DNA from 3 places in the Paenibacillus sp. B01 genome. Region 2 is predicted to be linked to each of the others. Evidence: riboswitches for the same ligand, from Rfam matches in the RefSeq annotation. Region 2 holds a riboswitch; each other region holds the start of a gene.
What was found. A riboswitch is a leader RNA that binds a small molecule or an ion and turns the genes downstream of it on or off. The one in region 2 is predicted to bind thiamine pyrophosphate.
Positions count from the first base shown of each region.

Region 1 (7,257 bases), 1.5 Mb from region 2:
CGCGCGAGCCGTCGCTCGCCGCCTCGAACGCGCAGGCGAGCCCGATGATGCCGCCGCCGAGGATGAGCACGCGCTCCTTCATCGGCCGGCCTCCTTCGTCGCGGAACGGGCGCTGGCTATGCTTGTCCCGCCCGCCATTCCCAACGGGATCGCAGCGGCTTCTGTCGAGAGCTCAGCCGGAGCCGGAGCCGCAGCGGCGTCGCCGCCGTCGGCCCCGGCGCGGCTTGCCCCGGCCGTCCCCGCAGCGGCCGCCGCCTGGCCCGCGTCCGTTCCGTCCCGGAACGTGAACAGCTTGCCCGCCTCGGCGCTGCTCGCCGAAGCGTACGGCAGCTCCGGAATCCGGCCGGCCAGCCGGGCGAGGCGTCCCGCGCGGATCGCCAGCGCCATCGCTTCGGCCATCGCGACCGGATCGCAGGCTTTGGCGACCGGCGTGTTGGCGAGCACGCCGGAGGCGCCGAGCTCCATCGCGAGCACGGCGTCCTTGGCGGAGCCGAGCCCGGCGTCGACGATGACCGGCACCGGCGACTGCTCCGCGATGAGGCCGAGCAGATACGGATTCAGGATGCCGAGGCCGGTGCCGATCGGCGCTCCGCCCGGCATGACCGCCGCCGCGCCGGCTTCCGCCAGCCGGCGGCACAGGATCGGGTCGTCCGACGTGTACGGCAGCACCGTGAAGCCCTCCGCCGCGAGCCGCTCCGTCGCGCGCAGCGTCTCGATCGGGTCCGGCAGCAGCGTGCGCGCGTCGGCGCTGATCTCCACCTTGATCCAATTGCCGAGCCCGGCCGCGCGGGCCAGCCGCGCGATGCGCACCGCCTCGTCCGCGTTGCCCGCTCCGGAAGTGTTGGGCAGATACGTCAGCGCGCCTTCTTCCAGATGCTGCAGGATCGAGTCGTCGGCCACCTCCTCGAGGTTGACCCGGCGCACGGCGAACGTCACCACCTCCGCTCCGCTCGCCCGCAGCGCCTGCAGCATGACCGCCGGGCTCGGGAACCGGCCCGTGCCGAGGAAAAACCGCGACCGCAGCGTCTTGCCGCCGATCGTCCAGACGTCCGTCCCATTTCCTGTGCCTCCTGCAAGCCCGCCGCTTCCGCTGCCTGTCTTCGCCGCATCCGCAGCGTTCGATTCGAATCGCATCCGCTCAGCCCCCTCCTACAAAATGCACCAGCTCGACCGCCATGCCGCGCCGCAGCCGGCAGCGGCTCCACTCCTCGCGCGGCACGATCTGACCGTCCGCCTCGGCGACGATGCGGCGGCCGCTCAGGCCGCGCTCCTCCACGAGCCGCTCCAGCGTGCCGGCCGCCGTCCGATGCGGACCGCCGTTCAGCACGATGTCGACCGCCGCGGCAGCCCAACCATTCGTCTCGCCCGCCGCTCGAGCCGCAGCCAGCTCCCTCCCCGCTTCGTAAGCCTGCCCGTTCCGCCTCCCCCGCGCCGCCGCGATCATCGCCTTGAGCTCGCGGCATGCCTGGGCGGGCGACGCGCTGCCGACGATCGCGGACACGGCGCAGAGGCGCGTCGCTCCGGCACCCAGCACCTGCTGCGCGTTATGCGGCCCGATGCCGCCGATCGCGACCCACGGGATGCGCACATGGCGCGACGCTTGGCGGACGTACTCCAGCGTCACCGCGGGACGCCCCGGCTTCGTCTCGGTCGGAAAGACCGGACCGACGCCGATATAGTCGGCGCCCGCGTCTTCCGCCGCCAGCGCCTGCTCGAGGCTGTGCGTGCTGATGCCGATGATCGCGTCCGGGCCGAGCCGCTCCCGCGCCTCGCGCCAGCCTCCGTCCTCCTGACCGAGATGGACGCCGTCGGCCTCCGCCTCCAGCGCCAGCTCCGGATCATCGTTGACGATGAACGGCACGCCGTACTCGCGGGTCAGCCGGCGCAGCAGCCGGGCTTTTTCCAGCAGCTCGTCCTTCTTCGCCGTCTTGTGCCTCAGCTGCACGATGTCCGCTCCGCCATGAAGCGCCTCGCGCATGACCTCCTCCAGCGTGCGCCCGGGATGATAGTTCTCCCCCGTGATGACATACAGGCCGAAATCCAGCTTTTTCATCTTCCGACTCCCTTCCTGAACCTGCGGCAGCGCGCGTCCTGCGCCTTTGCGGCCTCTCTCCGCCACGCTCACATCCAGGTCCGTTTTTACTTCTCGTTCGCTCGTTGCCTTCAGCTGACGGGCAGATAGCGCTCGCATACTCTCAATGCCTCGTCGGGATCTCCTGCTCCTTGCACGAGCACCCTGCCATCCGGAAAAACAACAAGCCGCGCCCCCTCGTCCGGCAGCTCGGCCCGCAGCAGGTACGGATTGCGCATGACCGCGCAGCCCGCCGCCTCGAGCTGACGGCGATAAACGTCCAGCGGCTGCGGCTCGCTCAGCTCCACCTGCACCGTGTCCCGCCCGCACAGGACGGCCGACAGCGCAGCCGTCTTCCGTGGCTTGAACGCAGCGTCGACCGGTGCCGCAGCTTGCGGCTCGCTCCGTGCAGATGACGCCTCCATAGCCGGCCCTCGCGCTTCTCTCGCTGCTTCTGCCTTCCTCGAGCCGCTCCGCGAAAGCTCTCCCGCGCCGCTGCCGCCTCTCTGCGCCTGACCTGCTTCGCCGCATGCCGGACAGGTCCGGGTCGGCCCCGGCAGCTTCAGCTCGCGCAGCGACAGCGGCCAGACGCTCGCCGTCGCGAGCGTGCGCCGCATGTCGCTGCGGCTACCGCTCAGCCACTTGAGCGCCTCCGCCGCCTGCAGCGCCGCGACCAGCTCCACCGCCGGCGACAGCATGCCGACCGTATCGCATGTCTCGCCGCTCTCCTGCTCCTCCTCGCCGCCGATCAGGCAGCGCAGGCAGCAGGTCGCGCCGGGCACGAGCGGCGCGCTCATGCCGGAGGCTCCGGCGACTCCGCCGTAGAGCAGCGGCACGCCATGCGCGAAGCACCAGTCGCTCAGCCGCAGCCGCACCTCGGCGTTGTCCGTGCCGTCGAGCACGAGATCGCAGCCGGCAGCCGCCTTCTCCAGCACGCCCGGCGCCGTCAAGTCGGCGACGACCGCCTCCGCCGCAAGACCGCTGTCGACGCGACGCAGCTTTTCCACCGCCGCGACCGCCTTGGGCAGGCACTGCCGCGCATCCTCCTCGTCGAACAGCATCTGCCGCTGCAGATTGCTCCACTCGACATAGTCGCGGTCGGCGAGCACGATCGAGCCGACGCCCGCCCGCGCCATATGCTGTGCCAGCGCGCAGCCGAGCGAGCCGACGCCGGCGATCAGCACGCGGGAGCGGAATAGCGCCAGCTGGCCTTTTTCGCCGATCGGCGCGAACCGCATCTGCCGCGAGAAGCGCTCGCGCCGCTCCGCGCTCAGCCCTGCGACCGCTCCTTCCTCCGTCCGACCGACCTTTTCCATCCCGCCAGCCATCCCTGCTCTCGCTCCTGGCTCCATCCGTCCGGTCCCGCCTGCGACCAACTCTCCCTCCGTCCGACCGACCTCGCCTAAGACCGTTCCTTCCTCCGTCTGACCGGTCCCGCCTGCGACCGCCTCTCCCTCCGTCCGCCTCTCCTCACGCATAAATCTTGCCGCCGCCCGCCTTGAAGGCGTCCGCCTGCTCCTTCATGCCCGCCTCGATCGCCTCCGCTGTCTCCAGCCCCTCGCGCTCCGCATAGTCGCGGATGTCCTGCGTGATGCGCATGCTGCAGAACTTCGGTCCGCACATCGAGCAGAAATGCGCCGTCTTCGCGCCCTCGGCGGGCAGCGTCTCGTCGTGATAGCTCATCGCCCGCTCGGGATCGAGCGACAGATGGAACTGGTCGCGCCAGCGGAACTCGAAGCGCGCCTTGGACAGCGCGTCGTCGCGCAGCCTCGCGCGCGGATGGCCCTTGGCCAGATCGGCCGCGTGGGCAGCAATCTTGTAGGTGATGACGCCCTCCTTCACATCCTCCTTGTTCGGCAGGCCCAGATGCTCCTTCGGCGTCACGTAGCACAGCATCGCCGTCCCGAACCAGCCGATCATCGCCGCCCCGATCGCGCTCGTGATATGGTCGTATCCCGGCGCGATGTCCGTCGTCAGCGGACCAAGGGTGTAAAAAGGCGCCTCGTCGCACACCGCGAGCTGGCGGTCCATGTTCTCCTTGATGAGATGCATCGGAACATGGCCGGGGCCCTCGATCATCACCTGCACGTCATGCTTCCAGGCGATCTTCGTCAGCTCGCCGAGCGTGTCCAGCTCCGCGAACTGCGCTTCGTCGTTGGCGTCGGCGATCGAGCCGGGACGAAGGCCGTCGCCGAGCGAGAAGCTGACGTCGTACGCCTTCATGATCTCGCAGATCTCCTCGAAATGCGTATACAGGAAGTTCTCCCGATGATGCGCGAGGCACCACGCCGCCAGGATCGAGCCCCCGCGGCTGACGATGCCCGTCACGCGCTTCGCCGTCAGCGGCACGTAGCGCAGCAGCACGCCCGCATGGATCGTGAAGTAGTCGACGCCCTGCTCGGCCTGCTCGATCAGCGTGTCGCGGAACACCTCCCAGCTGAGGTCCTCCGCCTTGCCGTTCACCTTCTCCAGCGCTTGATAGATCGGCACCGTGCCGACCGGGACGGGCGAGTTGCGCACGATCCATTCGCGGGTCGTATGGATGTTCTTGCCGGTGGACAGGTCCATGATCGTGTCCGCGCCCCAGCGCGTCGCCCACGTCATCTTCTCGACCTCCTCCTCGATCGAGGAGGCGACGGCGGAGTTGCCGATGTTGGCGTTGATCTTCACATGAAAATGCCGCCCGATGATCATCGGCTCGATCTCCGGGTGGTTGATGTTGGCGGGAATGATCGCGCGGCCGGCGGCCACCTCGCTGCGCACGAACTCCGGCTCCATGCCCTCCCGGAGGGCGATGAACTCCATCTCCGGCGTCACGATGCCGCGCCGCGCGTAATGCAGCTGCGTCACGTTGCGGCCGGGCTTCGCCCGCAGCGGCTTGCGGCCGGTCGGCGGGAACCGCTCCGCGCCTTTTGCCGCCGCCTTCTCCGCATCTGTAAAGCCGTTGTCCTCCGGACGCACCTCGCGGCCGTCGTAGGCTTCCGTGTCGGCTCGCTCCGCGATCCAGCGCTCTCGCAAGGCGGGCAAGCCGCGCCGGATGTCCGCGACATAGCTTTCGTCCGTATACGGACCGCTGGAGTCGTACACGCGCACCGGCTCGTTGTGCACCTGCTGTCCGCGCATGTCGCTGTCCGTCAGCGCGATCTCGCGCACCGGCACGCGCACGCCCGGCGTCTTTCCGTCGATGTAGGCCTTGCGGCTCCCCGGCAGCGGCTTCGTCAGGATGGGCATATGAAAAAAACCTCCTCGCGGTTGTGGAATATCCGCTAGGAGGCTAGAGAGCAAAGAAAGCCGTGCTCGCGCATCGTTCCGTGGCGGCTCGTGGCGAGCCGGGACAGAGGGGGCTTGGCTCGGTCTGCGACCGCCTCCAGGTTGGGGCGGGCTTCGGGAGAAGGGTTCAAGGGCAGTCCGGATGGGAGTGCTTCCCCCGCCTTCGACGCAAGGCAGCCGGCGTAGCATGCCGACCGTGCCGCCCTTGTCTCTTTTGCCTTTCCCCTTCTTATCCGAACGTCGTCGCCTCCTTCCCATCCGCTTGGCGAGGCGCAAAAAAGCCGCCTCCCGGACAGGAAGCGGCGAATGGACGCAGACCGATACAAACGTTGCGCGATTCGACCACTTTCCTACGCTGGCATGACCCAGATCAGGTTCAAAGGGACCAAAGCTTCGCTTTATCTCAGCCCTCGCGGGCGCCCCTAGTGGATATCTTGGTTTTGACTATACGCTGTCTTTTCAGGTGTCGTCAAGTTCGAACTTTTCATTCTACAAATAATAAAAAAAACCACAAGGAGTGTTCTCGCATGTGGTTTTAAACTTAAGTTTCTAATCTATTGGTATTTCAAACTAGCTCAAATCTAATCCGTTCATCAGCTTGGCCTTAAGGAGCCATTGGTACAGGGCTACGGCGGCGAATTCACGGTCAGCCGGGGCGTTGGGCTGATAATAGGTCTTGCCCGAAAGCAAGTAACCGTTCAAGACGCCCGCGTCCGTAAGCTTCTGGATGCTTTCTCTGGCATAAGCGGCCGCATGTGCCAGGTCTGTGTAAGCGACCGTTTGATCGGTCGTCAACTCGATGCCGGCAAGCTTCAATGCCCGCTCCAGGATAACAGCCAGATCCTGACGGGAGACTTTGTCATTTGGCGCGAATTTCCCCTTGCCGATGCCTTGGATCAACCCCGCTTCGCTGGCCGCCGCCACGTCGGCAGCAAACCAGTCGCCTTTTTTTACATCGGTGAAAGAAGCGAGCGCCGTTGACTTCAGACCGAGTGCCCGGACGAGCAGGGCGGTGAATTCGGCGCGGCTCAGGCTGGCATCGGGCGAATAAGTCGTCGCTGATGTACCGTTGATGATCCACTTGCCGGCCAAAGCCTCGATCACGCGAGCGGCGGCAGAGTCGTCAAGATCAGTAAAGTTCACGGTACGAGTCGCCAAGGCGTACACCGAGAAGCCAGGGCGGCTGACGGTCACCTTCGTCGTGCCGTCCGCTTGCTTGCTCAAGATGGAAGCTACGGGAGAGACGGCACCGTCTTCTTCATACAGCACTCCTGCCTCGTCAAGCTCGAAGCTGCCGGGTACAGTGAAGGTTCGGGTGATGAATAGATGGTTCGGGATGTCCACGGGCTTGCGACCGGCTGCAGTTGTCCAGTCGGCCTCAAATGAGACGGGTTGGCCGATTAGTTTGCCATTTCCTAAAGCAGTGACGAAAGCGCTGGAATCAGCAGCCGGCTTGATTTCCAATTCGAGACTGGAATTGGAGGGAGCGAGGCTCATCAGAGACAGCGGCAGAACAACGGACGATCCGCCAGCGCTGAAGACAACCGTGCTCTTCTTCGGCAAGGCTGAGAGCAGTTCGACTTGCCGGCCTGTCAATACAAGCTTGGCCTGCTCCTTGTTGGTCGAGATAACCAAGGATTCAATGGAATTTCCAGCGGAAGCAATGGCTGCCGTCAGATCGGCGTCCGTGACGGTGACCATCATCATGCCGTCCTGAACGGTTTCGGTGCTTCTGATTGCATGTTCTGTATTCGAAATGACCGGAGACGGTTGCACGCTTGGAGCCGGCGAGGCCGTCGGAATGCCCGGATCGGACGGAGCCGGTGACGGCGTCGGTGTTGATGACGGTGTCGATGACGGTGTCGGTGTCGGCGATGGCGTCGGCGTCGGAATATGAGGATTGTTGGCTTCCTCAT
Region 1 is NZ_CP045802.1:1,896,464-1,903,720, reverse strand. It holds gene thiO (glycine oxidase ThiO) at 1-82, opposite strand, end outside; partial or broken gene GE073_RS08145 (thiazole synthase) at 307-1,038, opposite strand; gene thiE (thiamine phosphate synthase) at 1,139-2,053, opposite strand; gene GE073_RS25380 (ThiF family adenylyltransferase) at 2,164-3,387, opposite strand; gene thiC (phosphomethylpyrimidine synthase ThiC) at 3,542-5,302, opposite strand; TPP riboswitch at 5,672-5,775, opposite strand; gene GE073_RS08125 (leucine-rich repeat protein) at 5,912-7,257, opposite strand, start outside.
Region 1: another riboswitch for thiamine pyrophosphate. It lies ahead of thiC (phosphomethylpyrimidine synthase ThiC); the one in region 2 lies ahead of GE073_RS14780 (ABC transporter substrate-binding protein).

Region 2 (7,257 bases):
AGCAGCGACACGAACTCGCCCGCGCCCACGCTCAGGCTGACGCCGCCGAGCACCTGCGTCCGCCCCGCGGCCTGCGGATAGGACAGCGCGACCCGGTCGACCTCAAGCACGGGGGGAGCGGACGGCGACGCTCCGTTCGGTCGCTTCCTGTTCATGCCGCTCCCCCTCTCTCCGAGCGCCAGCGCAGCGCGAGCCGCTCCGCCCCCGCGACGGCGGCGACGAGCAGCAGGCTGAGCGCGACGACGATGGCGACGCCCGCGAACACGAGCGACGTCTTGAAGCCTTTGGACGACAGCAGCATGAAATAGCCGAGTCCGCGGTCCGAGCCGATCCATTCGGCGACGACCGCGCTCGTCACGCTGTACGATGCCGCCAGCTTGAGCCCGGAGAACAGATGCGGAGCGGAGCTCGGCAGCTCGAGGCTGGCGAAGCGCCGCCAGCGGCCGGCCCCGATCATGCGCAGATAGCGCTCCAGCGCCGGATCGGCGCCGCGCAGCCCGCCGAGCATCGCGACGCAGACGGGGAAGAAGCAGACGAGCATGACGAGCAGCAGCTTGGGCAGCAGCCCGAAGCCGAACCAGATGACGAGCAGCGGCCCGAGCGCGATGATCGGCACGTTTTGCGACAGCACGAGCAGCGGGTAGACGCCGGCGCGCACGAGCGGCAGCAGATGCAGCAAGGCGGCGAGCGCGAAGCCCGCCGCCGATCCTCCCGCGAAGCCGAGCAGCGTCAGGCTCAGCGTCGCGCCGGCATGGCCGGCGAGCCGCTCCCGCGCTTCCCACGCATCGGCCAGGATGCGGCCCGGCGAAGGCATGAGCCATGCCTCGACGCCCCACAGCCGCACTGCCGCCTCCCAGAGCAGCAGCAGCGCCGCGAGCACGGCGAGCGGCGGCCACGCCGCCTTCAGCCGCGCGCGCGTTCGGCCGCCGGCCCGCGCACGCGCCGACTTAGCGCCATTGGCCGCCGCTCCAGCCCGCTCCGACGCCGCGCCATCGGCTGCCGCTCCGGCCCGCTCCGACGCCGCGCCATCGGCTGCCGCTCCAGCCCGCTCCGACGCTGCGCCATCGGGTGCCGCGTCGCGCCGGACGGCTTCGCGTCCGTCCGCATCGTCCCGATTCGGCCCGCGATGGCCGCTACCGGCCATCCGGATACTTTTCGAGCAGGCGGTCCATCGAGGCTCCGCTGCCCGGATTGTAGTAGATTTTCACCTGGGAGATGACGGACGGGCAGCCGAGCTCGGCCAGCGCCTCGCTCATGCGGGCGACGACCGCGAGCAGCTGCTGCAGGTCGCCCTCCATCGTCGTCTCCAGCGGAGCGACGCGATAAGGCACGCCGGCCTCCTTGATGATGTCAATCGCCCGGTCGACGTACGGCAGGACGCTTTCTCCTCCCGGCGTCGTCGGCAAAATCTGGATGCTTACCAGCGCGTTGGCCATGTCGATGCTCTCCTCTCGTTCGAAACAGGGATCAATTTCCGTCTGCGGGCAGGAACTCGTTCGTGAACGCCTTCGCCAGGTCCGGCTTGGCGTCCATCAGGCCGTGCTCGACCATCCAGTCGGCGTACCCGTTCCACACCTCGGCCTTCTGCTCGCCCCAGCGGGCGGCGTCATCCTGGTATTTCGGGCTCAGCCACTTCTGGCTGGCGCGCACGAGTTCCGGGTTCAGATCGGGCACGGCCGCGATCAGCGTTTCCGCCGCGCCTTCCGGATCGCGGATCGCGTCCTCGTAGCCGGCTGCCGCGCCGGCGACGAACGCGCGCACGAGCTCCGGCCGTTCGGCGATCAGCTTCTCGCTCGTCTGCAGCAGCGGCGTATAGTAGTCGAGCTTGTCGCTATAGTCGGTCAGATAGACCATGTTCAGCTGCTCGCCGCGCAGCTCCGCCTCGACGCCCGTCCATCCGTAGAAGATCCAGGCGAAGTCGATGTCGCGCTTGACGGCGGTGAAGAAGTCGGCGTTGCCCATGTTGACGATCTTGACCTGGCCGACATCCGCCTGCTGCTCCTGCATGAGCGAGGCGAGCACCTCCTGCTCGACCGGCGCTCCCCAGCCGCCGTACGTCTTGCCCTCGAAGTCCTTGGGCTCCTTGATGCCCTTGTCCGCCGGCGAGGCGAAGCCCGACGTATTGTGCTGGATGACCGCCGCGACCGAGACGAGCGGCAGCTCCTGCGTGCGCGCGAGCGTCAGGTTTTCCTGATAGCCGATGCCGAACTCCGCCTCGCCCTTGGCGACGAGCGTATCGGCGGCCGTCCCTTCGGGCGGCTGAACGATCTCGACGTCGAGCCCTTGCTCCTTGAAGTACCCCTTGTCGCGCGCCACATAAAGGCCGGTATGGTTCGTATTCGGCGTCCAGTCGAGCACGACCTTCACCTTTTGCAGCGGCGCGTCCGTCGCCGCCGCTCCGCCGTTCTCCTGCTCGGCGCTGCCGCCGCAGGCGGCCAGCGCGAGCGCCAGCGCCGCCGTCAGCATGCCGCTTGTCCATCTTGTCTTGCTCCCCATGTCTCTCCCCTGCTTTCTTCTCTCTCATGCCCGCATCGCCTTCGTCGCCGTCCGCCGTCCGATCCGCGCAGCCGATCCCGCCCGAACAAAAAAAGACGTCTCCCCAAGGAAGACGTCGTGATGTTATCGCAGATCGAGACTTGCCGTACGGAAGCTCCCGAAGGGCTGCTCCGCGGCGAGTCGGCTGCATACGGTTCCTACGCTGGCATTATCCAGATCAGGTGTACGGGTCGGGATGCTTCTCCCCTCTCAGCCGGCGTGCGCCAGCTCCCCAGCTATGCGGTTGTCAATAGTGCCATTATAGCAGAGCTCGGGCCGATTGCAACCGGATTGAAAAAGGACGCGGCCGGACGCCGCTTTTGTCAGAGCCACTCCAGCTCGACGCGGACGCCCGCAGGGCGGCCTTCGTGGCGCAGCAGCAGCGTGGACGAGGCGGCATGGAACTCCGCCTCTACCGCATCGCCGCCGGATGCGTCAGCGCCCGGCCCGGCCAGCGGGATATCCGCCGCGCAGGCGCGGATGCGGCTCGGCATGGAACAAGCGCGCAGCCTCGTGCTCACCGTCATCTCGGACGGCGACTCCGACACGTAGCGGAACCGTCCGCCTTCCCGAGCCGCGTCCCGGACGCGGGAGGAGCTGACAAGCACGGAGGCGCGCCGCGCCGCCTCCGCCGCTCCCGGGCCGGCGTGCGCAGAGCCTGCCTGTGCCGCTCCCGCTCCCGGGCCGCCGTGCGCGGACCCCGCCTCCGCCTCTCCCGCTCCCGGGCCGCCGTGCGCGGACCCCGCCTCCTCCGCTCCCGCTCCCGGGCCGCCGTGCGCGGAGCCCGCCTCCGCCGCCTCCTCCTCGCCCCAGCCGCCGGCCGCTTCGCCCAGATCGTACAGCAGGGCGTCCTCGCCCGGCGCGAGCTCGACCCGATTCCGCACCGTCAGCTCCGCGTCGAACAGATCGACAAACGCTCCCTCGAGCACGGCCGAGCCGCCTGCCGCTTCGCTCTCGTCCAGCGCATGCGCGATCACATAAGGACCGCGCCGGATGCGCAGCAAGCCGCTCTCGCGGTAGTCGTCCGCCTCGCCGCGCAGCTCCAGCGCGCGCCGGATCGCGCCGAGCACGCGCTCCGCGCCTGCCGCGGAGCGCGACAGCTCGGCCGGATGGCAGCGCAGATGCAGCAGCGCGCCTTCCCCGACGGCATGCTCGCCCGGCTCCGGTTCCCGGCCCAGCCCCATCGCCTCGAACAGATGCTGCTCGGGACGCTCGTAGACGCGGCTTCCCGCCCCGCGATTCCACCATTCGCGCACGCCGTGGAACGGGTCCGAGCCGTCGCCGGCATAGATCAGCACGCCGCCCTCCCGCACCCACTGGGCGAGCGCCTGATGGATGCCGGGATGCTCCGGCTTCATGAACTCGTAGCTGAGCAGCAGCACGCGGTAGCCCTCGAGATAGCCGGGGAACGTCAGGATGTTGTCGAGCTGGACCGGGCGCAGCGGGATGCCCTTCTTGACCGGCGGCAGCGCCAGCCCGTAAAAGGCCGAGAAGTCCAGCAGCTCCAGCTGCCGCGTCGTCAGTCCGTCCGCCGCCTTCGTGCCGTCGTAGTTGAACTCGCCTTCGTCCTCTCCCTCCCCGAGCACGTCGCCCCGCTGGTACATGGACGAGTTGGCCAGGCAGAGGCCGATGCCGGACGGTCCGGCCCCGGCGCCGGACGGATCGGGAGCCTCCTCGTGGCGATGCATGTCTCGCAGCAGGTTCATGACGGTCAGCAGCTGCGTCTTGTAGGCTTCGGGGATCGGCTCCTTGCCGCTGCCGTCCTCGGTCGGATAGTCCAGCTCGAACACCCGCCACGGCCACGGGCACACCTCGTACTGCTTCACGTCCGGATGCAGCAGGGAGGCGATGACCGTCGCCCGGTAGTTGCGGCGGTAGTCGCTCCAGCTGTAGCGCGGATTGTCCTCGATCGGATCGTGCAGGAACCACATCTCGCGGCCGGTGCCGCGCGTCAGCTCCTGCATGATGCCATATTCCAAATAGGCCGTCTCGAACGTGCGCTCGCGGCGCACGCCTCGATAGACGTTGGCCGTGCGCGCCGTGCCGGTCCAGATCTGGGCGATATAGCCGTCGCATGACGGCATCGAGACGAGCAGCGCCTCCGGGCTGACGATCCGCCACTGGGCGTAGTTGATCAGGCTGTGCGTCGGCACGTAAAAGCGGATCGCCCGATCATAGGCGACGAGCGCGTATTCCTTCATCTCGCCGCAGATGCGCTCGAGCGTGCGCGCGTACATCGCCGCCTTCAGCTTCGAGGCCCGGTACTGAGCGTCCGGCGAGCGATGCGGCTCCTGCCAGTCCTCGCCGTAATAGCTCCGCCACTCCCGCTTGAACGCCTCCTCGTAGCCCGACTGCGCCCAGAACTCCGGCTCCTCCAGATGGATCGCCTCGACGCCGCAGTCGATCGCCCGGCGGATCTGCTCCGCCAAATACCGGGCGAACGAGATCGTCGGCGCCATGTACGGCACGTCCTTGCCGTGCAGCATCGGGTCTCCGGAGCGCAGCGTCTGCGCCTCGTCCCAGTGCTCCCGCCCGTCGAACCTGCCGTACAGGTAATCCTGGTATTCGCCCCACGAGACGCCGGTCATGAGATGGATCGTGTAGCCGGCCTTCCTCCAGCCCTCGATCCGCTCGGGTAGATCGTCCGAAATGCCGTACACCATGACGAAATCGGTCCGCAGATCGTACTTGGGCCCGTACGGACGGGATTCCTGGAATCCCGTCCGCTCCTGCCGGCCCGCTTCCTCCCGCTTCATGTCGCGGCCTCCTTTCGGGCAAGCGCCCGGATCAGTTCGGCATCTGCAGCTGCACGACTTCCTTGCCCTTCAGGTTCTCGTTCACGTACTGGATCGCCTCCGGATAGCCGGTCTTCTTGATCTGCTCGCGCAGCGCGCCGATGATGTCCAGCGCCGCTTCGTCGGACTTGGCGAATACCGCTTCCTTCCAGACGTCGCCGATTTTGTCCATCGACGGCTTGAGCTCCTCCCACTGCGGCGACTTGGCCATGACGTCGGCGGCGTTGTAGGCCGAGATGACGGAGATGCCGTTCGGACGGAGGATTTTGCGCGCGCTTTCCATCTTGGCGATCCGCTCCTGGTCCGCCCAGATGTCGCCGCCGAGCGTGTTCGTCCGGTCCTGGCCGGTCATGTCCTCGAAGCCGGTCGCGAAGCCCTCGTTTTTCTTGGCCTTGCCCGTCGTGTCGGCCGCGAACTTGTCGAAGAACTCCGCCTTGGCGACCGGCTTGCCGTCCACCATGTCGTAATGCGTGCCCTCGATGCCGTAGCGGACGAGCTTGAAGCCTTCCTCCGAGGCGAGGAACTCCAGCAGCTTGAGCGCCGCGTCGACATTTTTGCATGCCTTGGTGATGACGGTGACGTTGTTGCCCTGGATGCCGAGATCGACGGGACGATCCGGCTCGGCGCCGGCCCGCTCCAGCGGCCCGATCGGCACGTAATCGCTGCCTGGATGCGCTTTCACATAATCCTTGGAGGCGTCGATGATCGCCGGCAGATGCGCCGCCAGCACGGCGATGCGGCCCTGCTTGATCTTTTCCTGGGCGATCGGATCGGTCTGCGTGAACGCCTCCGGATCGAGCAGTCCCTCGGCCAGCAGCTTGCGGTAATACAGCGTGTAGTCCTCATACGGCTTGGTGAAGAACACATGCTCGAGCGTGCCGCCGCCCTGGTCCATATACTCCGTGCCGTAGAACATCGTGTTGCCGATGCCGACGGCCCAGCCGTTGGAGAAGCCGCCGAGCGGGAACACCGGCATGCCGTTCTCCTTCAGGTCCGCGTCCTTGATCTTCTTGAGGAAGGCGTACAGATCGTCCTTCGTCCGGACCGACTGCGGATCGACGCCGACCTGATCGGCGATGTCCTTGCGGACGTAAAAGCCGTACAGCCAATCCATGGCGTCCTTGTCCGTCAGCGGCTGGTTTTGGAACAGCATGTAGCTCTGGTCGCCGAAGGCTCCGATCGCCTTCTCGTACAGCGCCGGCGGCACGTTTTCCTTGGCGATCGCCCGGGACAGGTTCGGATACGCGTCCAGCTTGCCCGACAGGTCGACGAGCTGGTCCTCGCGCGCCGCCTTGACGATGCCGTCCAGCTCCCCGCCCCAGGCCGGTCCGGTGTAGATGTCGGGCAGGTCCTGCGTCGCGAAGATCTGGTTCACCTTTTCGACCTCGCTGCCCTTCGTGTAGTCCATCTTCACCTTGACGCCGGTCTTCGCCTGAATCGCCTTGGCGATCGGCGTCAAGTCCGCCTCCACGTCGCCCGCGCCGGAGCCGTTCCAGTTGTGCAGAATCTTCAGCGACACCTCGCCGCCGTCGCCGCTGTTCCCTCCGCCGCCCCCGTCGCTGCATCCGATGAGCGAGCCGCCCATCGCCATCGCCGCCAGCAGCGCCGCGGCGGCCTTGATCCGCTTGTTCCTCATGAGAACCCCTCCCGATCGTCGTAAGTGGTATATGACAAAGTCCGGCGGCTGCGGCGGACCCGCCGCCCGCAGCCGCTTGCGGACGTTCATCCTAGCCTTTGACCGAACCCATCATGACGCCCTTGACGAAGTACTTCTGCAGAAAAGGATAGATGCACAGGATCGGAAACACGGTGACGACGAGCAGCGCCATCCGCAGCGACTCCGGCGTCGATCCGGCCGCGCCGGTGTTGATCGTCTGCCCGCCCTGCTGGGCGGCCCGCTGCATCGAGGACGAGAGCGCCTCGGCCT
Region 2 is NZ_CP045802.1:3,418,360-3,425,616, forward strand. It holds gene GE073_RS14765 (ABC transporter ATP-binding protein) at 1-155, opposite strand, end outside; gene GE073_RS14770 (ABC transporter permease) at 152-1,144, opposite strand; gene GE073_RS14775 (thiamine-binding protein) at 1,134-1,436, opposite strand; gene GE073_RS14780 (ABC transporter substrate-binding protein) at 1,468-2,496, opposite strand; TPP riboswitch at 2,673-2,780, opposite strand; gene GE073_RS14785 (hypothetical protein) at 2,859-5,291, opposite strand; gene GE073_RS14790 (extracellular solute-binding protein) at 5,323-6,966, opposite strand; gene GE073_RS14795 (carbohydrate ABC transporter permease) at 7,058-7,257, opposite strand, start outside.

Region 3 (7,257 bases), 3.0 Mb from region 2:
GTGGATGGTCGAGACGATCCGCGACAGGGGGATGCTGCGCCAGGAGGAAGCGATCGAGCATGTGCGCGGCGTCTACGGCGAGGCGTACGTGTTCGTCAACGAGGCGGGCAACGTCTCGCTGGAGAAGGAGGTCAAGAAGGCGTTCCGCAAGCTCCATCGCGGGCGGATCGCCTGGGACCGGGACGGCTTTTTCTGGGCTTGGACGTAGAGGAAGGAACAGGGCGGCCGAAGTCAGAAAATTTTCCCTTTTTGCTGGAAGTCCGGTTGCAATTGCTTTCATGGATATGCTACCATAACCGTAATAACCACTCGGCTGAATCTTCATATTGGTTGCGTTATTGCTTAATAACCCTGAATATGTTGCATCTCAGATACAAAGGTTAGATCTCAGTACGGCAGGAGGTGTAACACATGCAAAGAGGTACAGTAAAATGGTTCAACGCTGAGAAAGGCTACGGCTTTATCGAAGTTGAAGGCGGTAGCGACGTATTCGTACACTACTCCGCCATCACGGGCGAAGGCTTCAAGACGCTGGACGAAGGCCAAGCGGTCGAGTTCAACGTTGTTGACGGAAGCCGCGGACCGCAAGCCGAAAACGTCGTGAAGCTGTAAGCTTCCGATTCGGCAAGCGCCAAAAAGGCTGCCTGCTCATCCTCGAGATGAGCGGGCAGCCTTTTTTTGCGTTGGGCGGGTGCAGAGTTTCGTAGTGCCGCTTACCGTGAAGGAAGGCGATTCTAAAATCGAGTCAGCGGGCGGGTGAAGTGAGGTAGGCGGAGGGAACGATGTTGACGGGAGTTGCGCGGAAAAACCGAGCAACTCTGCTCGGGCGGTCGCCCTGACGCCGGAGTTGCGCGGAAAAACCGAGCAACTCTGCTCAAGCAGGCGCCCTGAGGCCGGAATTGCGCGGAAAAACCGAGCAACTCTGCTCGAGCAGACGCCCTGACGCCGGAGTTGCGCGGAAAAACTCCGCTCGAGCGTCCCTGTCAGACAACGCTCTTGACCGGCAGCAGCGGCCAATGCTGGCCAAGCTGCCAGGCGAGCAGCGTCGAGGCGAGCACATAGAGCGCATAGCCGGCGTCGGCGGCGGACAGGCGATAGCGGTAATAGAAGGTGCGCGCGCCCGCGCCGCTGGCGAAGCGCTTGGCCCCCATCGCCGCTGCCGTCCGATGGGCGCGCCGGATGCACTGCGCCAGCAGCGGAATCGCGTACATGCGCAGCCGCTCGTACAAGCCGCGCAGGCCGCGCGGCCTGCGGCCGCCGCGGATCTGCAGCGCCTGACGCAGCGTGACGAACTCCTCCGCGAGTAGCGGCAGCATGTTGAACGCCGCGAGGAAGCTGTAGGCGTAGCGCGCCGGCAGCTGCAGCTGCTGCATGAGCGAGTAGAACAGCGCGACCGGCCGCGTCGTCAGCGCGAACGCGAGGCCGACGGCCGCCACCTGCAGCGAGCGGAAGCCGAGATGCAGGCCGCGGTAGAAGCTTTCCTCGGTGATGCGGATCAGGCCGTACTGGAACCAGACGGTCTCGCCGCTGCCGAACATCATCATGCCGGACGCGGAGCTGACGAACAGCAGCAGGAACGGCGAGGCGTACAGCAGCAGCCGCAGCGGCGGATGCCCGGAGAACAGCGCCAGCGGCAGCAGCGCGGCGACGGCGAGCAGCAGCATGACGTTCGGGTCATGCGTCAGCAGCACGAGCAGGAACAGCAGCGCCGACACCGCCAGCTTATGCGTCGGATTGACACGGTGCAGCCACGTTTCGCGGTACGGAAAGGAAAGGTTCATCGGGTCGGCGCTCCTTTCGGCAAGACGGAACGGGCCAAGGCCGCCTCGGGAGAGCCTGTCGGCGAGGCTTCTGCAGCGGGATCCGCTCCGTAATCCGGTTCGTAATCCGGTTTGTGATCCGATGCGGGGGCCGCTCCGCGGCCCGGTCGACGACTCGCTCCGTCATCGGGCGGCGAGGAGGGAGCAGGCCGCGCCGGAGCGGGAAGCTCCCGCACGACGCCCTGCTCCACCTGCCAGCGGCGGGTGGCGAAGCGGCGGACAAGCTCGTCGTCATGCGTCACCATGAGGATGGCGCAGCCGCTGCGGCGCAGCTCCTCGAGCTGCTCCATCATCGAAACGGTGCCGGCGGCGTCGAGGCCGAACGTCGGCTCGTCGAGCAGCAGCAGCCGCTGGCCGCAAGCCATCGCGGAGGCGACGCTCAGCCGGCGCTTCTGCCCCATCGACAGCTGGTACGGATGGCGCCGCTCCAGCCCGGCGAGCGCGAACCGCTCCAGCAGCGTCCGGACCCGGCCGTCCCGCTCGGGCGGTGACAGCCGCTCCGGCATCGAGAACGCCAGCTCCTCGGCGACGCTGTCCGTGACGAGCTGGAACTCGGGGTTCTGAAAGCAGTACGCCGCCAGCTCCGCCGCCTGCCGGGGCTTGCGCAGCCGGGCCTCCGGCGCGCCCAAAAGGCGCATCCGCCCTTCGCTGCGGACGAGCCGCATGATGGCGAGCAGCAGCGTGCTTTTGCCGGCGCCGTTGGCTCCGGTGACGGCGATCCAGTCGCCGGCGCAGACGGACAGCCGGTCGGCGCGCACCTTGACCTCGCGGCCCCGCATCCCGGCGAAGCCGTCCAGCTCCAGCAGCGGGGCGGGAAGCGGCGGCGTGCCTGCAGCGGGTGCAGCCGCGGCAGAAGCGTCCGCGCCTGGCGCTGCCGCTGCCGCTGCGAGAAGCGTCCCGCCGCCGGCCGGAACGGGCGCATGCGGCAAGACATGAGTCTCGTCGGCCGCATCGAGCGGAGCCGCCGCTCCCGCATGCGCTCCGCCGTCCGTGGAGCCGAAGCGGCCTGCCTTTGCCGCTGCCTCATCGTCCCAGAAGCCCGGGTACCAGACGCCGTAGCGACGCAGCTGCGCGCGGCAGTCGCGAAAGATCTCCTCCGGCGGGCCGTCCGCCTCCAGCCGTCCGTCCGGCGAGAACAGCAGGATGCGGTCCATATCCCCGGCGATGAGGTCGATCTTGTGCTCGACGATGAGCACGGTCCGGCCGTCCCAGATGCGGCGCAGCGCGTCCCATACCTGAGCTGTGCCTTCCGGGTCGAGCAGCGCGGTCGGCTCGTCGAGCAGCAGCGCGTCAGGATCGACGGCCAGCATCGAGGCGACGGCGAGCCGCTGCTTCATGCCTTGGGACAGCTCCGAGACGGCCGTGTGCGGGTCGGGCAGCTCTAGCCCGGCCTGCTCGAGGCAGGCCGCGATCCGCTCCGGCATCTGTTCGCGGGGGACGGCTTGGTTCTCCAGCGCAAAAGCGATCTCTTCGTCCGCATAAGGCATGCAGAACTGCGCTTCGGGATCCTGGAACACGTAGCCGGGCCGCTCCGGCACGACGAGCCGCTCCGCCTTCAGCGGAATCGGGATCGCTGACGGCACGAGGCCGCCGAGCACCTGCAGCAGCGTCGACTTGCCGCAGCCGCTCGGTCCGAGCAGCAGCACCTTCTCTCCGCGCCGGATCGTCACGTCGAGGTCGCGGAACAGCAGCGGCGCTTCTTCGCCGGGGTACTTGAGCCGCAGGCCGATCGCCTCGGCCGCGACCGGCACGGCCGCAGCGCCGCTCCGGGCAGGCGCTCCGGCGGCTTCCGTCCGCAGCGAGCCGGCAGCCGCGCGCTCCGCGTCCTGACTGGCCGCTTTTCCCGACTCCTCCGCGTTCCCCGACTCCGCCTCGTTACCCGGCGCTGCCGCGCCCCGGTTGAGGCCGCTCATCCGCTCAGCCATCCAGCGCGTCGTAGTCCTTGGCCGAAGCCGGACGCAGCAGGCTCGTCACGCCGGTGCGCTCCAGCGCGCGGGCGAGCGCCCAGGCGAACAGCCCGGCGATGACGACGCTGCCGAGCAGCCGCATGGAGACGAACAGCGCGTAGTTCCAGAACGCGAGCTGGTCGATGTAGCCGTAGTAGCGGTCGATGAAGATCGAGGCGACGGCGGCGCCGACGGAGGCGAGCACGGCGACGATCGGACCGGCCTTGCGGTACAGGAACAGCGCGAAGAACAGCTCGGCGCCGAGGCCCTGGAACAGGCCGTACCAGAGCGTCGAGATGCCCCACGATCCGCCGAGGAACGCCTCGATCGCGGCGGCGGCGACTTCCGCGAGGATGGCGACGCCGGGCTTGCGGATGAGCAGGAACGCGAACGTGCCGGCCATGAACCACATGCCGTAGCTGAGCTGCTCGGCGTGCAGGCCGAGCGGCTTGAGGACGTCGTACATCGGCCCCCAGATCTTGTAGACGAGGCCGAAGACGACCGAGACGACGATCGTGACGAGGATGTCGGCGAGGGTGAGGCGATTGCCGGCGCGCGTCGCGCGGCCGGAGGCTGGTGCGGTGGACATGGGATCAGCTTCCTTTCGGATGGGGAATCGGTCTCTCACAGCGGCATGATCCCGGAGCGGCTGCTGTCGGCGAATGCGAAAAAAAGCCCGCCGGACAGCCGGCGGGCAGATGGAATCGGACAGGCGCGCCTCGCGTCCCCCTATGGCGGCGGAACGCAGGACTCGGCCGGCCTGCGCGCGGCAGGCCGGACAGGAAAGGCTCCGCCCGCCCGGACGGAGCGGCGGACGGAAGTCCCTAAGCGGACAGGGCCTTTCCCAAGTTGGCGCGATGCATTCTCTCTACGCTGGCATTACCCAGATCAGATCAATGGTCAGCGGCATGCGGCCGCAGTCTCAGCCCGACTTCATCGAGCCCCCATGCATGCTATGAAAGTGCTCTTACTATACCTTGGAAAATCCGGTTCGGCAATAGGGAGTGCCGGCGGGCGGCAGGACGGGCATTGCGGACGGAGTTGAGGGCGTCGGCGGTTGCATCCGTTTTCAAAGGCGGGTAAGCTGGAAGAAAAGGAGGGATTGGCCAATGAAATATCGTCGCTTGGGCAAAACGGAGCTGAACGTGTCGGTCGTCGGCATCGGCACCTGGCAATTCGGCGGGGAGTGGGGCATGGACTTCTCGCAGGACGAGGCGGACGCGATTCTCGACAAGGGCGCGGAGCTCGGCATCAACCTCATCGACACGGCGGAATGCTACGGAGACCATCTGTCGGAGCAGCTCATCGGAGGGTACCTCAGCCGCCGCAGGCGCGAGGACTGGATCGTCGCCACGAAGTTCGGCCATCATTTCCACGAGCGGTTCAAGCGGACCGACGTGTACGACGCGGAGGATGTCGTGCGGCAGCTGGACGCCTCGCTCAAAGCGCTGCGCACCGATTACGTGGACCTGTACCAGTTCCACTCGGGTCCGGACGCGGCGTTCGACAACGACGACCTGTGGACGGCGCTGGACAAGCAGGTGCAGGCCGGCAAGATCCGCCATCTGGGCACCTCCATCGGCAGCAACGACAACCTCCACCAGACCGAGGCCTCGACGCGGGTCGGCTCGCAGGCGATCCAGGTCGTCTACAACCGGCTCGACCGCAAGCCGGAGGAGCGCGTCTTCCCGGCCTGCGAGGCGCAGGATCTGGGCGTGCTGGCGCGGGTGCCGCTGGCGAGCGGCTTCCTGAGCGGCAAGTACAAGCCGGGCACGGAGTTCGGCGCGACCGACGTGCGCCACCGCCAGGATGCGGAGCAGGTGCGCCGCCGCCTCGAGGAAGTGGAGCGCATCGCCGCGGATGAAGTGCCGGCGGGCGTCGACATGGCGGCATGGGCGCTCGCCTGGTGCCTGCGCCATCCGGCGGTGACGTCGGTCATTCCCGGCTGCAAAAATCCGCAGCAGGTGCAGAGCAACGCCGATGCCGTCGCGCTGGTGACGGAGCCGCATCCGCAGGATGTCCCGGCTCCGGCGCGGGCGTAAGGCGGGGCACGGCAGCGTGCGGACGCAGGGGCGGGCGAGGCGCGGAGCGAGCGTAGGCGGCGCGGCGAGCGTAGGCGGCGTGGCCCGCGCGTAAGCGCCGGCGAGGCGCAGGCGAGCGTCAAGCCTGCCAGGGCCGCCGATGCCCAAGGCCGGCGGCTCGCGAAGGGCAGGTTCAGCCCCCTTTAGAATCGTCAGCGCGTCGACAAGGAGCCTTCATCCACACCGTGGATGAAGGCTCCTTTCGTTTTCGAGGTTGGATCGCGCGGGCAAGCAGGGAAGAAGGCTGGAGCAACGCGAGTAGAGGCTGCAGCCGGAAAAAGTCGTGCTGCAGGCCGCGCGGACGCGCCAGCCGGAGCTGCAGCCGGAAAAAGTCGTGCTGCAGGCTGCGCGGATGCGCCAGCCGGAGCTGCAGCCGGAAAAAGTCGGGCTGCCGGCCGCCCGGATGCGCCAGCCGGAGCTGCAGCCGGAAAAAATCCGCTAGCGGGCCCGCTCTTTGCCCAGTACGGTCTTGCCGTCCTGCGACAAGTACACGGTCAGCGTGCCCGCATCGCCCGGCCCTATGACGCGGAAGCGGACCGCATGCACGGTCCGGCCTTCATGCTCCGCGCCGATCCGCTGCGCCAGCTCCGGGCCTGCCGTCATTGCCAAGACGGCGGAATCCTTCGGGCTGGCCGGCAGCAGCCGGCTCTCCTCCGGCGTCAGGCCGGCATATGCGGCCAGCACCGCCCTCTTCCGCGCCGAGGCGGCTTCGTCCGGAGCGGCCTTGCCGATGGCCGCCCAGCCGTCTCCGGAGGCGGGCGGCCCGATCAGCAGCCAGGCTGCGGCGGCGGATCCGGCGGCAAAGATCAGAAGCGGCAGCAGCCAGGCGGCCGCCCGCTTCAAGCTGTCCCTCCGTTGCCCGGCGGCCAGTCGGCGGCCGGGATTTTGCCCGCGTGCTCCCGCCAGTCCGCCGGCACCTCCACGGAGCACATGAGCTCGAGGCTGTTGCCGTCGGGGTCGTCGAAGTAGATGGACGCGTTGGCCTGATGAGGCCTTACGAACGGGGCGGCGTCCGGCTGCCGCCCGAACGGCGCCGGCTCGATTCCCCGCGCCTTCAGCCAGGCCGCGCTGCGCAGCAGCCCTTCCCAATCGACGCGGAACGCCGCATGCCGGATGGCCGGATGATAGGGCAGCGCCGCCAGCTCCGGAGCGAGCCACAGGCCGATCCAGCTCTTGCCCTCCTCGATCCAGAAAAAGACGGTGTCCTCGTCCTCCCAAGCCTGGCGAAGGCCGAGACCCGCGTAAAACGCCCGGCTTCGCTCCAGATTCGATACGGGCAGATGGGCTTCGTACAGCCCTTCGATCAAGCTCTTCTGCGGCCCGTCCGTCTTCGTCGTTTTTTTCTGCATGCCGACTCTCCTCTTTCCCGTCGCAAGCTTTGTCTGTGTGTCCGCAAGTCTACGGCTCTCA
Region 3 is NZ_CP045802.1:401,609-408,865, forward strand. It holds gene GE073_RS01825 (DUF6953 family protein) at 1-208, shown strand, start outside; gene GE073_RS01830 (cold-shock protein) at 412-612, shown strand; gene GE073_RS01835 (energy-coupling factor transporter transmembrane component T family protein) at 984-1,781, opposite strand; gene GE073_RS01840 (ABC transporter ATP-binding protein) at 1,778-3,733, opposite strand; gene GE073_RS01845 (ECF transporter S component) at 3,738-4,355, opposite strand; TPP riboswitch at 4,615-4,724, opposite strand; gene GE073_RS01850 (aldo/keto reductase) at 4,876-5,808, shown strand; gene GE073_RS01855 (hypothetical protein) at 6,131-6,289, shown strand; gene GE073_RS01860 (hypothetical protein) at 6,286-6,690, opposite strand; gene GE073_RS01865 (VOC family protein) at 6,687-7,154, opposite strand.
Region 3: another riboswitch for thiamine pyrophosphate. It lies ahead of GE073_RS01845 (ECF transporter S component); the one in region 2 lies ahead of GE073_RS14780 (ABC transporter substrate-binding protein).